Regions from separate parts of the Pseudomonas sp. M20 genome, predicted to be linked through region 4. Evidence: riboswitches for the same ligand, from Rfam matches in the RefSeq annotation. Region 4 holds a riboswitch; each other region holds the start of a gene.
The links. A riboswitch is a leader RNA that binds a small molecule or an ion and turns the genes downstream of it on or off. The one in region 4 is predicted to bind cobalamin.
Positions count from the first base shown of each region.

Region 1: linked by a shared signal. The riboswitch ahead of cobW (cobalamin biosynthesis protein CobW) and the one ahead of ACI514_RS12550 (TonB-dependent receptor plug domain-containing protein) in region 4 are both predicted to bind cobalamin.
Region 2: linked by a shared signal. The riboswitch ahead of ACI514_RS13610 (ABC transporter substrate-binding protein) and the one ahead of ACI514_RS12550 (TonB-dependent receptor plug domain-containing protein) in region 4 are both predicted to bind cobalamin.
Region 3: linked by a shared signal. The riboswitch ahead of cobO (cob(I)yrinic acid a,c-diamide adenosyltransferase) and the one ahead of ACI514_RS12550 (TonB-dependent receptor plug domain-containing protein) in region 4 are both predicted to bind cobalamin.

Region 1 is NZ_CP173611.1:1,811,656-1,815,601, reverse strand. It holds gene cobN (cobaltochelatase subunit CobN) at 1-1,966, opposite strand, end outside; gene cobW (cobalamin biosynthesis protein CobW) at 1,970-3,043, opposite strand; cobalamin riboswitch at 3,142-3,354, opposite strand.
Region 2 is NZ_CP173611.1:3,081,109-3,085,054, reverse strand. It holds gene ACI514_RS13625 (GNAT family N-acetyltransferase) at 1-267, shown strand, start outside; gene ACI514_RS13620 (ABC transporter ATP-binding protein) at 251-1,015, opposite strand; gene ACI514_RS13615 (iron ABC transporter permease) at 1,012-2,016, opposite strand; gene ACI514_RS13610 (ABC transporter substrate-binding protein) at 2,025-3,038, opposite strand; cobalamin riboswitch at 3,182-3,376, opposite strand; gene ACI514_RS13605 (Ppx/GppA family phosphatase) at 3,419-3,946, opposite strand, start outside.
Region 3 is NZ_CP173611.1:3,824,749-3,828,694, reverse strand. It holds gene ACI514_RS16920 (PQQ-dependent sugar dehydrogenase) at 1-883, opposite strand, end outside; gene ACI514_RS16915 (hypothetical protein) at 950-1,534, opposite strand; cobalamin riboswitch at 1,698-1,923, shown strand; gene cobO (cob(I)yrinic acid a,c-diamide adenosyltransferase) at 2,004-2,615, shown strand; gene ACI514_RS16905 (cobyrinate a,c-diamide synthase) at 2,612-3,946, shown strand, end outside.
Region 4 is NZ_CP173611.1:2,808,029-2,811,974, reverse strand. It holds gene ACI514_RS12550 (TonB-dependent receptor plug domain-containing protein) at 1-1,603, opposite strand, end outside; cobalamin riboswitch at 1,695-1,901, opposite strand; gene ACI514_RS12545 (saccharopine dehydrogenase family protein) at 2,069-3,196, shown strand; gene ACI514_RS12540 (DUF2269 family protein) at 3,198-3,689, shown strand; gene ACI514_RS12535 (thiol-disulfide oxidoreductase DCC family protein) at 3,673-3,946, opposite strand, start outside.

The DNA.
Region 1 (3,946 bases), 1.0 Mb from region 4:
TTTCGCGCACCAGTTGCAGAATGTCGCGTTGCAACTCGCGGGCACGGCGCGGATCAAGCAGTTGCGCTTCGTAATACTCGTCGGCCAGCAGCTCCAGATTGCGCAGCGGGCCGTAGGTTTCGGCGCGGGTCAGCGGCGGCATCAGGTGGTCGATGATCACCGCTTGCGTGCGCCGCTTGGCCTGGGCGCCCTCGCCCGGGTCGTTGACGATAAACGGATAGATGTTCGGCAGCGGCCCGAGCAACGCATCCGGCCAGCAGTTTTCCGAAAGCCCGACGCCTTTGCCCGGCAGCCATTCAAGGTTGCCGTGCTTGCCGACGTGGATCACGCCGTGCGCGCCGTAGGTATTGCGCAGCCAGAAATAGAACGCCAGATACGCGTGCGGCGGCACCAGATCCGGGTCGTGATAGACCGCACTCGGGTCAACCTGATAACCGCGCGCCGGTTGAATGCCGACGAAGGTCAGGCCGAAGCGCAGACCGGCAATCATCATCCGCCCGTCGCGGCACATTGGATCGTTTTGCGGCGCGCCCCAGCGCTCGATCACTGCGGTTCGATTGGCCTCGGGCAGCGCGTTGAACATCGTCAGGTAAGCGTCCATCGCCAAGCTTTGCTGGCAGGGCCGCAGGTCAATCGTGTCGAGATCGTTGCTGACGCCGCCGAGCAATTGCTGGATCAACTCGGTGCCGCTATTCGGCAGCTCTGCCGTGATCGGATAACCCTCAGCCTGCAACGCGCGAAGAATATTCAGCGCCGCCGCCGGCGTGTCGAGGCCGACGCCGTTGCCGATGCGTCCGTCACGGGTCGGGTAGTTGGCGAGGATCAGCGCGATGCGTTTTTCGCCATTCGGCACCCGCGCCAGATCGATCCAGCGCCGCGCCAGTTCGGCGACAAAATCCATGCGTTCGGGTTGCGCACGATAGCAGACCACATCGGACTGACTGCGCTCACTGCGCCAGGCCAGATCCTTGAAGCTGATCGGCCGGCTGATGATGCGCCCGTCGAGTTCCGGCAAGGCAATGTGCATCGCCAGATCGCGCGGGCCGAGGCCTTGCTCGCTGTCGCGCCAGCCGGGCTCGTTGTCCTGCGCGCAGATCGCCTGGATCACCGGAATATTGCGGCGAAACGGCCGCAGATGCGGCGCTTCGGGGCTGGACTGAGCGAATCCGGTGGTGTTGAGAATCACCCCCGCCTCGACTTCATCCAGCCAATCCTCGACCACCGCCAGGCAGCCGGGTTCTTTCAGACTGGCCACGGCGATCGGCAGCGGATTCAACCCCGCTGCCTGCAAGCGCTGGCAGAACACATCGATGAACGCGGTGTTCGCCGCTTGCAAATGCGAGCGGTAAAACAGCACCGCCGCAACCGGGTTTTCCGGCAGCCATTCGGCTTGCCAGTCACTCAGTGCGGCGCTGGTTTTATTCGGGTGGTAAATCGCCGTGCGCGGCAGGGTCTGCGGTTCTTCCCAGGCGTAATCGCGGGAGAGCCAACGGCTGGCCAGACAGCGGAAGAAATCCAGCGCATTGCCCATGCCGCCCTGACGCAGGAATTGCCAGAGCCGGTCGCGTTCCTCGGCGTTGACGGTGCTCAAGTCGCTGAGTTCCGGATCGGGACGGTCATCGCCCGGTACCAGAATCAACTGCACACCACGCTCGGACAGCTCGACCAGCCGCTCGACACCATAGCGCCAATAGGCAATGCCGCCATGCAGCGAAATCAGAATCACCTTGGCGTGGCGCAGCACTTCATCGACGTACAGATCGACCGAGGCGTGATTCTGCACCTGCATCGGATTGGCCAGACGCAGGCTCGGATAATCTTCCGGCAACTGCTGCGCGGCTTCGGCGAGCAGCGCCAGGCTGGAGTCGCCGCTGCACAGGATCACCAGCTCGGCGGGGGTTTGTCCAAGGTCGGCAATGTTGTCATCCGAGACGAATCCGCCGGGCTGAGTCCTGAGCAGGTGCATGGTTTAAACGCTGAGCGCAGCGCGCAGTTGCGCTTCGAGTTGGGCGGCGTCGAGTTCCTGACCGATCAACACCAGACGCGTGACGCGCGCTTCATCGGCGCCCCACTGACGGTCGAAGTGCTTGTCGAAACGCGTGCCGACGCCTTGAATCAGCAAGCGCATTGGCTTGTTCGGGATGGCGGCGAAACCTTTGACACGGAGGATGCCGTGCTTGACCACCAGTTGCGTCAGGGCGTCGAGCAGCAGGCTTTCATCGGCTTGCGGCAGTTCGATGGAGATCGAATCGAAGGCGTCGTGATCGTGGTCATCGTGGTCGTCATCGCCTTCACCGTGGTGATGATCATGGTGGCTGTGGCGACTGTCGATGTGTTCTTCGGAACCGGCGCCAAGGCCGATCAGCACGTCCAGCGGCAGACGGCCGTTGCTGGCTTCGATGATTTTCACCGCCGGTGGCAGCTCTTCGGCGACTTCAGCGCGCACGCGAGCGAGATCTTCCGGACTGGTCTGGTCGGCCTTGTTGAGAATGACGAGGTCGGCGCTGGCCAGTTGGTCAGCGAACAGTTCGTGCAGCGGCGATTCGTGATCGAGATTCGGATCGAGTTTGCGCTGGGCGTCGACCTGATCCGGGAACGCGGCGAAGGTGCCAGCGGCTACGGCCGGGCTGTCGACCACGGTGATCACCGCGTCAACGGTGCAGGCGCTGCGGATTTCCGGCCACTGGAACGCTTGCACCAGTGGTTTTGGCAGGGCCAGGCCCGAGGTTTCGATGAGGATGTGGTCGAGGTCGCCGCGACGCGCGACCAGTTCGCGCATCACCGGGAAGAATTCTTCCTGAACGGTGCAGCACAGGCAGCCGTTGGCCAGTTCGTAAACGCGGCCGGTGGCTTCTTCTTCGGTGCAGCCGATGGTGCATTGCTTGAGGATTTCACCGTCGATGCCCAACTCGCCAAACTCATTGACGATCACCGCGATACGACGGCCCTGCGCGTTGTCGAGCATGTGCCGCAGCAATGTGGTCTTGCCCGAGCCGAGGAAGCCGGTGACGATGGTGACGGGGAGTTTGGCCAGTGTTTTCATCGGTATGCCCTTTGGCAAGCGGCGGGCATACGGGACGAGAACCGGCAACGCACGTGCGCGCCCGGAGAGTTCGCCACCGGATCACCCCGCCCGGTTGAATTGAGAATCTGTGACGAGGCAGGTCTCCTGGCTGACGGCGTTCAGGCGCTGGGCCTGGCGTTGGCTGCGCCTTCCCGCGGGCTCATCGATTGAGCTGGCAGTGGCGTGGCAGCGAACATCACCGTTCACAGTTGCGGGGGCAGCCGCGGCATTGACCGCGTTCCCTTCTTAGCTTCGGCAACGGCCGAAGAACCTCGAATGCGCAAGGCTACGCATGGCTTGCTTATGGGTCAATGTTTGGATTGGGGGCATATCCGTTGCTGCGGTTTTGGCTGCTGGCGGTTTCGCTCTTACAGCGAGTCCCTTTTTCAAACGCCAAAAAGGAACCAAAAGGCTTTGCCCCGGCGTACGGCACTTCGCTGAGGCTCAGTGTTCCCTCGCTACGGTGTCCATCCGGGGGCATCGCCTACGGTTTGCTTCGCTGCACCTCCTCTCGATGTGTTCGACTTCGTCGAACGGCGCTGCGCGCCTAACCCCGGATGAACACCTTCGCTCGGCCTTCCGAAGGGGTAAAAGATCAAAAACCAAAGCCAAAGCAAGATCACAAGCCAAATCAAAAGCCCCTCACCCTAGCCCTCTCCCAAAGGGAGAGGGGACTGATCGTGGTGTTTGGGAGAGATGCGCCGACTTGAAATACCGAGTCGAACTCAGATTCTGAAACAGATCAAAAGCCCCTCACCCTAGCCCTCTCCCGGAGGGAGAGGGGACTGATTGCGTGGAATGGAAGAGGTACACCGACGTGGAATACCGAGTGGAACGCACATTTTGAAGCACCTACCAATCGGCTCCCTCTCCCTCGGGAGA
Region 2 (3,946 bases), 270 kb from region 4:
TTGCCCTATCCGGACCTTGAAGTGGTGGAAATCGTCCGTCTGTTTGTCCTGCCATCGCAGCGCCGCTCAGGGCTGGCCGGTGCGATATATCGATCACTCAAAGACCTGGCACTCGCCGACGGAGTCGAGGTGATCTACCTGCACACCCATCCGTTTCTGCCGGGGGCCATCGAGTTCTGGCAGCGGCAGGGCTTCGAGATAATCGATGTCGACGCTGACCCGGTCTGGCAAACAACCCACATGCACAACGTCATGAGTGAAATCTGAGAATCTGCGCCCCATCAAACGGGTCCGTCAGATAATGCGCCCTGACCCCGAAAGTCTCGTGTAACCGCTGTGGTGTCAGCACCTCCAACGGTTCGCCCAGCGCCACCAGTCGCCCGCGCTCCAGCACCGCCAGACGATCACATTTCAACGCCTGATTAAGGTCATGCAATGCGATCAGCGTGGTCACCGGCAACGCTTGCACCACATTGAGGATGGTCAGTTGATGCTGAATGTCGAGGTGGTTGGCTGGCTCATCCAACAATAGAATTTGCGGTCGCTGCGCCAATGCCCGAGCAATGTGCACCCGCTGCCGCTCGCCGCCGGACAGACTGCGCCAGAGACGCGTGCGCAGGTGCATGGCGTCAACGTCGTTCAGCGCCTGCTGAACAATCGCGTCGTCCGCCGCCGACCATGGTTGCAGCGCCGACAGCCAAGGCGTGCGCCCCAACGCCACCGCATCGAACACGCGAATGCCGTCGTCGGTGTCGGCCTGTTGTTCGACCACCGCAAGCTTTTGCGCAATGCTGCGCCGGGCCATTTTGCCCAAGCGCTGACCTTCGAGCAGGACCTCGCCAGCGCTCGGTTCGCGCAGCCCGGCCAGCAGTTTAAGCAGGGTGGATTTGCCGGATCCATTCGGCCCGACGATGCCCAGGGTTTCGCCACGCTGAACCTCAAGGCTGACACCGTTGAGCAACTCGGCGCCGCGCACTTTGAAGCTCAGACCAGAACAACTCAAAACACTGCTCATCGCGCCGATCTCCGACCCACCAGAATCAGGGCAAACACCGGCGCGCCGACCAGCGCGGTAATCACCCCGACCGGAATCACCTGGCCCTTGATCAAGGTGCGCGACAACACATCGGCAGCAATCAGAAACACCGCGCCGCCCAACGCACTGGCCGGCAGCAAACGTGCATGCCCGGTGCCGAGCAACAGCCGTGCGGCGTGGGGAATCACCAACCCGACAAAACCGATCGAACCGACAATCGACACCATCACCGCCGTCACCAGCGCCGCGCAGCCAATCAACAAAATCTGCACACGTCGCACCGGAATGCCGAGGGATGCCGCCGAATCCGCACCAAAGGTAAACGCATCCAGCGCGCGACGATGCCACAGGCACACGACCAAACCGAACACGGCCACCGGCACCGCCAGCCATACCGACGGCCAGCGCACGCCGCCAAGATTGCCCAGCAGCCAGAACATGATCCCGCGTGCCTGCTCGGAACTGGCCGAGCGGGTGATCAGAAACGCCGTGAGCGCGTTGAACAGCTGCGAGCCGGCGATCCCGGCAAGAATGATCTGCCCGGTGCCGCTGGCCGAACCGCTGACCCGCGCCAGCAGAATCACCAACACGAACGCCGTGACCGCGCCGGCGAAGGCACCGACTGACAGCGAGATCATCCCGGCGCCAACACCGAGCAGCGCCACCATCACCGCTCCGGTCGAGGCGCCGGCAGAAATCCCCAGCAGATACGGATCGGCCAACGGGTTGCGCAACAGCGACTGCAAAATCACCCCGCACGTCGCCAGACCGGCACCGCACGCGGCCGCGACCAGTGCGCGGGTCAGGCGGTAGTTCCAGACGATGCCTTCATCGATAGGATCCAGCGCGTACCCGGCGCCGCACAATTTGTTCGCCAGTACTTGCATCACCACGCTAGGTTCAATCGACGTCTCACCAATGGCCACGCCAGCAACCACTGCAATCAACAGCGTCGCCAGGGCCAGTAACGTGCGGATCAGGCTGGCACTCATTGCGACAGGTCATAGCCGTTGATGGCCGTGGCCAGTTGCTCGATGCCGTCGAACATGCGCAGGCTCGCCTGCATGGCCATGGCGTCGAGAATGATGATGCGGTTGTGTTTCACCGCGTCCATGTTGCGTGTCACCGGGTCGCTGCGCAGGAAGGCGAGTTTCTTTTCATAGTCGTCAGCGGGGAAGCGCCGACGGTCCATGCGCGCGATGACGAGGAAGGTCGGATTGGCTTTGGCGATGGTTTCCCAGCCGACCGTTGGCCACTCTTCATCGGACGCCACCACGTTACGCACGCCGAGGGTGCTGAGCATGAAATCGGGAACGCCTTTGTGCCCGGCCACGAACGGCTCGATGTCCATTTGTGCACTGGAAAACCAGACCAGCGCGCTGGCGTCCTTCAGCTGTTTGCCTTGGGCGGTGGCAATCGATTTGGCGAGGCTGGCCTTGAGCTCGTCGTTAAGTTGCTGGCCATGCTCCTGAACATCGAAGATCTGCGCCAGTTGGCTCACGCTTTTGTAAATCGTCTCGATGCGAAACGGCGCCAGTCGCGTGCCATCGGCGCCGACGAGGTTGTCCTTGGCCTCACAATCGGAGGGCAGCAGGTAGGTCGGAATCTTAAGTTCATGAAACTGCTCGCGGGTGCCCACCGCACCTTGTGGGCCGACCATCCACTCCAGTTCAACGGCAACCAGTTCCGGGCGCTTGCCGATCACCGATTCGAAACTCGGCTCGTTGTCGGCCAGGCGCTGGATCTTGTCGTCCTGCGCTTTGTACTTGGCCAGCACATTGTTGAACCACAGTGAGGTGCCGACGACTTTATCGCTCAGGCCCATGGCGTAGAGCATTTCCGTGCCGGCCTGGCCGATGGTCACGGTGCGCATCGGTGCGTGCTGGAAGGTCAGGGTGCTGCCGCAGTTGTCGATCGTCAGTGGATAGGCCGTCGGGGCCGCCTGCGCCATGGCGCAAAGGCTCAGGCCGGTAATGAGGGTGGCGATGCGGGGCAGCAGCATGGGGCAGTCTCCGAGGGAACCGTACGGGGAGCGGGAGAGTACGGATCGGAAACACATCTTCGAACGCAGTCAGGGCAACCGCGCAAGGCCGGGCAGCAAACAAAGACGCGCACGGCACGATGTCCTTCCCGGACACCCCGCCGGTTAGTAGTCACTGTGCCGGCAGGTCTCCTGACTGATGCGTCATCGCCTGGCTCCGGCCTTCCCGGGGTTCACCCAGTGGCAGTCGTGGAGCAGGCTCGGCACCTACAGTTGCGGGGGCAGTTCCGATCAATGCTGTGCAAGCACCTCGGATTCCCTGTTAGTCCCGTTCGGGAACCAGCGGCGGCATGTTAGTCGATCGAGCCGCTGAAGGGGAGACGAATCTGTCGTGGCGCGGATTAGTGCTGGCTCATCAAACCGTGCAATACGCCCAAACGCAGACCCGGTTCGGAGGGCACCATCTGCGCGATGCCGAACACTTTGAACGCCGCCAGCATCAGCACCAGACCACCGGGCAGAATGCTCTGGCGGTGCGCTTGCAGACCGGTCAGTTTCAGTTGCTGGACGTTGTTCACTTTCAACAGCAGCAGCGACAGGCGTAGTAGCCCGCCGTAGGTGATGCCGTCCTGGCCGAAGTCATTCAGGTGGTTGGCCTTGAGCACTTTGGCGAGCATGCGCGCAGTGCCGGAAGAGCCGATGGTTTGCTGCCAACCCTGAGCACGGTAACGCCGGGCAACTTTTTCAAACTGCAGGATGGCGAAGCGTTCGGCTTCCTGCAGCGCGCCGGCGGACACATCGCCGCCGCGAAAAAAGCGCGTGCTCAAGGTGCCGCTGCCGATGGCGATGCTTTCGGTGAGCAACGGTTGCGCACCCTGACCGAGGATCAGCTCTGTGGAGCCACCGCCGATGTCGACCACCAGGCGCAG
Region 3 (3,946 bases), 1.0 Mb from region 4:
CTGAAGTGATGTAGTCCGGCACCAGATCACTGCCGATTTCGTCACGCTCGTTGACGGCTGTCCACAACGCGCCACTGCTGGGCTCCCAGGCCAGGCCGTTGGGGTTGCGGATGCCCGAGGCGAAGATGCGGTGATTGCCGGTCGCCCGATCGACTTCCCAGATCGCTGCGCGGCCTTCTTCCTTATCCAGACCATTTTCGCCGACGTTGCTGTTCGAGCCGACCGTGACGTACAGCTTGCTGCCGTCTTTGCTGGCGATGACGTTTTTGGTCCAGTGATGATTCAGCGTGCCGCCGGGCAAATCGACAACCTTGATTGGTTGCGACTTGATTTCGGTCGCGCCGGGTTCGTAGTTGAAGCGCAGCAAGCGATCGGTGTCAGCGACGTAAAGATCGTTGCCGACCAGCGTCATACCGAACGGCGAGTTGAGGTTCTGCAGGAACACCGTGCGCGTCTCAGCCACGCCATCGTGATCGGCGTCACGCAGCAAGGTGATGCGGTTCGGACTCGGCACGCCCGCGCCAGCCTTGCCCATGACCTTTTTCATCACCCAGCCGCGAATGCCACTGCTGTCATCAGGCTTTGGCGGGGCGTTGGTTTCCGCCACCAGCACATCGCCATTGGGCAAGACATAGAGCCAGCGCGGATGATCGAGGCCTTCGGCGAACGCTGCCACCTGAGTGCCAGCCGCCGCAGTCGGTTTGCCGCCTGCGGGCCAGCCGATTGCCGGGGCGATGTTCACCGTCGGGATCAGGGTCTTGTTCGGTTCGGGGAGTTTCGGTGACGGGCCGGTGCCGTCGGAGACTTGCAGGCTGGAGGTTTCACCGCAGGCGGCGAGTCCTCCGGCGAAGGCGATGACAAAAACGAGCTGGGGCTTGCGCATTGCTGATCTTCCCTATGAATGCATTCCTAATCATAGAGGAGGGCGCAAGCCCGATGGTTCAACTGCTCAGCCGCGAGCTTCCTTGAACAGCACGGCGATGCCCGGGTGATAGTTGCCCGCTTCGCTGCGCAATTTGCGGTAGGCGTAGGGGAAATACCAGGCGACGGCACAGGTGTGTTCCTTTTGCAGATCGTCGACCATGTCCTGCAACTCTTCGGGGCTGGCGCTGTGCTGGGCTTTTTGCGGCGCGACAAACAGGCAGCCGAGCTTGAGGTCGCTGGCATAGCTGATGCGTTTGGCATCGTTGGTGATGTCCAGCAGAGCTTGGGTCAGATTCAGGTTGGTAACCTTTGGCCAGCGTTGCGTGGCCTGAATGAAAGCGCGGTCCTCAGCACCGGCGAGAAACAGATCGGCGCGGGCATTGCGCTCGCCTTCTTCGTTCTGTTTGCGCGTGGCAGTGTCGTTCAAAGTGACCAGCTCGGCCATCCACGCCGCCGCCGAGAGCAATCCGAGATTGGCTTTCTCGTCATGCCAGTAAGGCGTGTCGCTGTCGCCGCGCACGGCGTTGTAACGGTCGATACAGTCAAACCAGCGTTCAAGCACCGGGCGCAGGAATTCCAGGCGCGGGTTGCTGATGATCATGCCTTGCATCGTCATCATCCTTTATTGTTGTAGTGGGCGTTTCGGAAAAAGCATGGCTCTTTGATATCGCTTGTATCAGTGTGGCACAAGATTGGCGTCAGAGAATTGATCGACGGCAGTTATTCGCTCGATGGCCGCCTCTTTAATTGACGCTCCACCCCCAACCCTCTAACCTTCGCGGCTTGTTTCAGGTGCTCTGTGACCTGCGTCGACAGAGTGAAACAGGGAAGCCGGTGAGGGTTGTCTTCGCACGAAGAACCACCACGATCCCGGCGCTGCCCCCGCAACGGTAAATGAGTGAACACTGCGTCGAATGCCACTGCTCAAAGCGGGAAGGCGCGCAGTCAGGCCAACGCCGCTCATGAGCCCGGAGACCGGCCTGATCCATCCAGCGGCATCACGGTGGGCGATGCCAGGCTTTTTGCCGTCTATTCTTGTGCCTGCCCGCCGTTATCCAGCCTCAACGGAGAGCTCCCCCATGACTGATTCCCCCGAGCGCGACGAACGCCATCTGGCGCGTATGCAACGCAAAAAAGCCGTGATCGACGAACGCATCGCCAACTCGCCTGACGAGTGTGGCCTGGTGCTGGTGCTGACCGGCAACGGCAAAGGCAAAAGCAGCTCGGCGTTCGGCATGCTCGCCCGCGCTATGGGCCACGGCATGCAGTGCGGTGTGGTGCAGTTCATCAAGGGCCGCAACAGCACCGGTGAAGAACTGTTTTTCCGCCGCTTCCCCGAGCAAGTTCGCTTCCATGTGATGGGCGAAGGCTTCACTTGGGAAACCCAGGATCGTCAGCGCGACATCGCCGCTGCCGAAGCCGCGTGGGCAGTCTCGCGCGAACTGCTGCGTGATCCGTCGATCGGTCTGGTGGTGCTCGATGAATTGAACATCGCCCTCAAACACGGCTACCTCGATCTCGATCAGGTACTCAGCGATCTGCAGGCGCGTCCGCCGATGCAGCACGTGATCGTCACCGGTCGCGCGGCCAAGCCGGAAATGATCGAAATGGGCGACACGGTCACCGAAATGGGCATGCTCAAACACGCCTTTCAGGCCGGCATCAAAGCGCAGAAAGGCGTCGAACTTTGAATCAACCACGTCACTGCCCGGCGGTGCTCATCGCCGCGCCGGCTTCCGGTCAGGGCAAGACCACCGTCACCGCCGCGCTCGCCCGTTTGCATCGCAATCAGGGGCGCAAAGTGCGCGTGTTCAAATGCGGCCCGGACTTTCTCGACCCGATGATCCTCGAACGCGCCAGCGGTGCGCCGGTGTATCAACTGGACATGTGGATGGTCGGTGAGCAGGAAAGTCGTCGCCTGTTGTGGGACGCCGCTGCCGAGGCGGATCTGATTCTGATCGAAGGCGTGATGGGCCTGTTTGACGGCACGCCGTCCAGCGCCGATCTGGCGCGGCACTTCGGTGTGCCGGTGCTTGGCGTGATTGATGGGACGGCGATGGCGCAGACTTTTGGTGCGTTGGCGCTGGGCCTGGCGAAGTATCAGCCGGATTTGCCATTTGCCGGCGTGCTGGCCAATCGTGTTGGCACTTTGCGCCATGCGCAATTGCTCGAAGGCAGCCTGACTGAAGGTTTGCGCTGGTACGGTGCGTTGTCGCGTGAGACTGGCATCGAATTGCCGAGTCGTCACCTCGGCCTCGTGCAGGCTAGCGAATTGAATGACCTCGATGTGCGTCTCGACGCCGCTGCCGATGCATTGGCCAGCAGTTGCGAGGTAGCGCTGCCACCGGCGGTTGAGTTCGCCGCGCCTGACGTGATAGCTGTCGAGCCGCTGCTGAAGGATGTGCGCATTGCCGTTGCGCGTGATGAGGCGTTTGCCTTCACTTATGGCGCGAGTCTGGATCTGCTGCGTGCGATGGGCGCTGAGTTGAGTTTCTTCTCGCCGATCCGCGATACGCACTTGCCTGAGGCGGATAGCTTGTATCTGCCCGGCGGTTATCCGGAATTGCACCATGTTGCATTGTCGCAGAACACCGCGATGCTTGAGGCGATTCGTGCGCATCATGCGGCGGGGAAACCGTTGCTCGCTGAATGTGGCGGCATGTTGTATTTGCTCGACTCTTTGACGGACGTTGAAGGCACTCGTACCGAACTGGTCGGACTGCTTGAGGGCGATGCGGTGATGCAGAAGCGTCTGGCGGCGTTGGCGTTGCAAGCGGTGGATCTGCCGGAAGGTTCGCTGCGCGGTCACACCTATCATCACTCCCTGACCGCCACCGAACTGACGCCGATTGCCCGTGGCTTGAGCCCGAATGGTGGGCGTGGCGCCGAGGCGGTTTATCGGGAAGGGCGGATGACGGCCTCTTATGTGCACTTCTATTTTCCCTCGAATCCGAATGCGATTGCCGCATTGTTTGCGCCAGACCGTGAGGCCGCCTTCGCGAGCAAGCTCGCTCCCACAGGG
Region 4 (3,946 bases):
TGCGCGTCATGTCCGCTTGCAGGCTCCACTGATCGTTGAGCGCCAGTTTGGCGTCGGCCTCGAAACCGCGCATCTGGATCGTGCCTTCACCGTTGACCCACTGAATGCCGTCGAGGGTGATCAAGTCGTCGATCTTGCGTTTGAACAGGGTCACGCTGGCGCTGAATTCGCGATCGAGCAAGAAGCCTTTGTAGTCGACACCGAGTTCAACGTTGCGGCTTTTTTCCGGTTTGAGATTACGGTTGCCGATCTCGTCGCCCGGTTCGTTGACGAACAGTTGCTCGGCGTTCGGCAGTTTGTAAGCGCTGCCGTACTGACCGCGCACCGACCAGTTGTCATTCAGGTCATACAGCGAAGTGAGCATGCCGACCGTGGCACTGTCGCCGCCGCTCATGGCTTCATGACGCACGCCGATGCTCGGGTGCCAGTCGGGCAGGGCGTCGATCTGCGGGCGCAATTGCGTGTAGAACGCATGGGCTTCAGCCTTGTCGTTGTCGATGATCAGCACATCGTCCTGGCCCTTGAACCACTGGTTGTCGGTGCCGAACACCAGCACATGGCCGCCGGGCAGTTCAGCCTTGCCTTCGGCCTGCACACCCCAATCGGTGAAGCCCCAATAGTCGTTGTGGTTAATGACTTTGGTGCCACCGCCGACGACGTTGTTGACCCGCGTGTAGCGCGTGTCCCAGTCGTTGATATGCCCTTTGACAAAGTAGCTCAGGCGCTCATTGATGGTCTGCTCGAAGGTCGCCGTGGCGATCTGTTGCACGCGGTCGTTGGTGGTGTTGTGGTTGTCGACCGGGCGGGCGAAGTCGAGGTTGGCGTCGGCGTATTGGTAGAACAGTTCCAGCCGCGCATCCTCGCCGAACGACTGAATGGCCTTGCCGCCAAACGTGGTGACTTCGTAGGCGCGGCGCTTCTCGCTGATGTTTTTCATGTCGCGGTTGCGATAGGGCTGGTAACCGTCGGAAACGTTGTGGCTGACATACGCCAGCAGACCGAGATCGCCGAAACCGTTCGTGAAGATGTTCTCGACGCGCGCGTCTTCGGTGGTGCCGCCGAAACTGTCGGCGCCCAGATTCACTTCGCCAGAGGTTTTGCGCGATTGCGGGCTGCGGGTGACGATGTTGATCACGCCGGAAACGGCCTGAGTGCCGAACAACAGACTCTGGCCACCCTTGAGCACTTCGATGCGCTCGATAGCGTTGGCCGGCAGGGTGTCCAGATAGAGGCCGCCGTACAGGCGATTGTTCAATCGAACGCCGTCGAGCAGGATCAGCGTGTCGTCGTTGCGCCCGCCGAGCAGCGAATAGGTGCCGTAGTCGAACGGGCCGTTTTTCGGCGCTACGTACAAGCCGGGAATGAACATCTGCATGACGCGGCTGACATCGGCGCTGGGGCCGGCGCGTTCGATCTGCTCGCGGCTGACGATCTCGACCTTGCTGCCGAACTTCGCCATCTCGGCGACAGTGGTGGACTCCACCGACGGTGCAGAAACGATTTGCTGATTGAGTTCCAGCGGCGCGTCGTCGGCCAGCAGCAGTGGGCTGAACAGGCAGCCGCACAAAAGGGTTGGAGCAGAAGTGTTGAAAGGTCGAATCATTGTCTTCTCGAAAAGGATCTTCGCAGAAGAGCATGCAAGAGAAGGCATCGCGCACAGCCAATACCGGCCCATGCCCGCCCACCGCAGGATTTTGCCAAACGAAATTCCAGGCCGGTCTCCGGGCTCGCGCGTATCGAGGCTTTCACCTTCCCATGGCCGTCTGGCCACAGTGGTGTATCGAAAGCATCACGCGCATACCGTTGCGGGGGCAGCACCGGACTGGTTCGAAAAGAACGTACCGGTTTCCCGTTTCACCCCATGCACGGCGGCATGGGACACCTGAAACTGGCCGGCATCTGAACATTCGACAGACCGTTCGTCAACTTGCCGATGAGTGCTCCTCAATCTGGATCTGCCAGTACCACCTATGGACGCCTGAGCGATCGCTTTGATCTGAATGGCTTGCCGACGTTCGGCCCTATATCCTGCACGCCTGTGTGATGGAATGACTTAGGGAAGAATTGCATGCCGTTCAGGGTGATGGTGGTCGGTGGTTACGGAAATTTCGGCAGCATCGTGTGCCGGCATCTGGCGTTGATGCCGCAGATCGGCCTGGTACTCTCCGGCCGTGATCCGCAAAAATTGCAGCGCAAAGTCGATGAACTGAATGGTCAATCGGGCAATGTCTGCGAAGGCTGGTGCGGCGATGCCATGGGCGCCGATTTCAAAGACGCATTGCGGGCGCTGAACATTCAGTTGGTCGTCCACACCGGCGGGCCGTTTCAGGGGCAATCCTATGCCGTCGCCGAGAGCTGCATCGACGCGGGCGTGAACTACTGCGATCTGGCCGACTGCCGAACTTTCGTCAATGGCATCGACGTGCTCGATGCGCGGGCGAAACTGGCCGGCGTGGCGATTCTCAGCGGTTGCAGTTCGGTCCCAACGCTGTCGTCGGCAATCATCGATGAACAGCGCCAGCGCTTTTCCCGCATCGACTCGATCGAACACGGCATTTCCTCATCGGCGAAAATGCCGGGGCTGTCGACCATCGAAGGCGTACTCGCCTATGCCGGCAAGCCGATCAAACAGCTGAAGAACGGCAAGGTGCATGAAGTGTCCGGCTGGCTGGACCTGACCTTGCGCAAAATGCCGCAGATGGGCACCCGGCTGCTGGCCAACGTCGATGTCCCGGACATGGACATCTTCGCCAGCCGTTATGGCGCGCAGACCCTGAAGTTCAAGGCCGGCGCCGGGCTGAAACTCGGCGGCATCGCCAACGGCTTGCTGGCGCAGGCTCTCAAGGTGGGGCTGGTGCGCGACCATGCGCTGTGGGCCGGCAGACTGCATCGACTGGGCCTGCGCTTCGAGCGTTTCGGCGATGGCAAAAGCGCGATGTACATCGACGTTCGGGGCCTTGGGTTTGACGGCAAACCGCTGTCGATGACCGCGCAACTCACCGCCCTGAACGACAAAGGCCCGGAAATCCCCAGCTGCGCCGCCGTCGCCCTGGCAACAAAAATGGCTTCGGGCTACGTACCGGCCGCCGGCGCCCGACCGTGCGTGGGCGAAATCAGCGTCGCCGAGTACATGGCCGCGATCAACGACCCGGCCAACCTGAGTCTGGTCGTGAACTTCTCGGACGGGCAGCGCTGACATGCTCTACCTGTGCCTGAAATACCTGCACATCATCGCCGCGATTTTTTTGTTCGGTTTCGGCATGGGCTCCTACCTCTACCTGATCGCCGCCAGCCGCACGCGCAACCCGCAAGTGATCGCCCACGTCGCGCGCATGGTCGTCGGCTTCGACACGTGGATCACCACGCCGGCCGGTTTCGTGCAGATCATCACCGGTTATCTGCTGATGCGGCTTTCTGGGCTGAGCATGAGTACCGAGTGGGTGCTGATGTCGCTGATCATCTTCTTCTGCGTCGGCTCGCTGTGGTTGCCGGTGCTGCTGTTGCAGAAACGCCTGTGCGTGATGGCGGCGAGTGCGAACGAAGTGGGCGCGGCGCTGGATGAGCAGTATCAAGCCGTGTACCGGAAATGGTTCTGGATGGGCGTGATGGGTTTTGCCGGAATGTTTGTCATCGTGCTGATGATGGTCACGAAGATGACGCCGGTGCAGTTGTTCAGCTTTCTGGTGTAGGTGCTGCGGCTTTCAGGAAGCGCTGTTCATGGTCCGGAGTGGGTAGCAGGCAGGTGTCGTATTTACCGAACAGGCGATAGCGGTTTAGCGCGATACGGTCGTAGGCCCAGTCGCGCAGGCTGCGGGGGAAAACGCGCAGCAACTGCAACGGTTGCCAGCGGGCGGGTAATTGGCGGATGACTTCGAAGAAGGCGTCGGAACGTTCCCAGTAGTGGCGGTCGCGGATGACGGCCATGGTGTCGAATTGGTCGATGGGG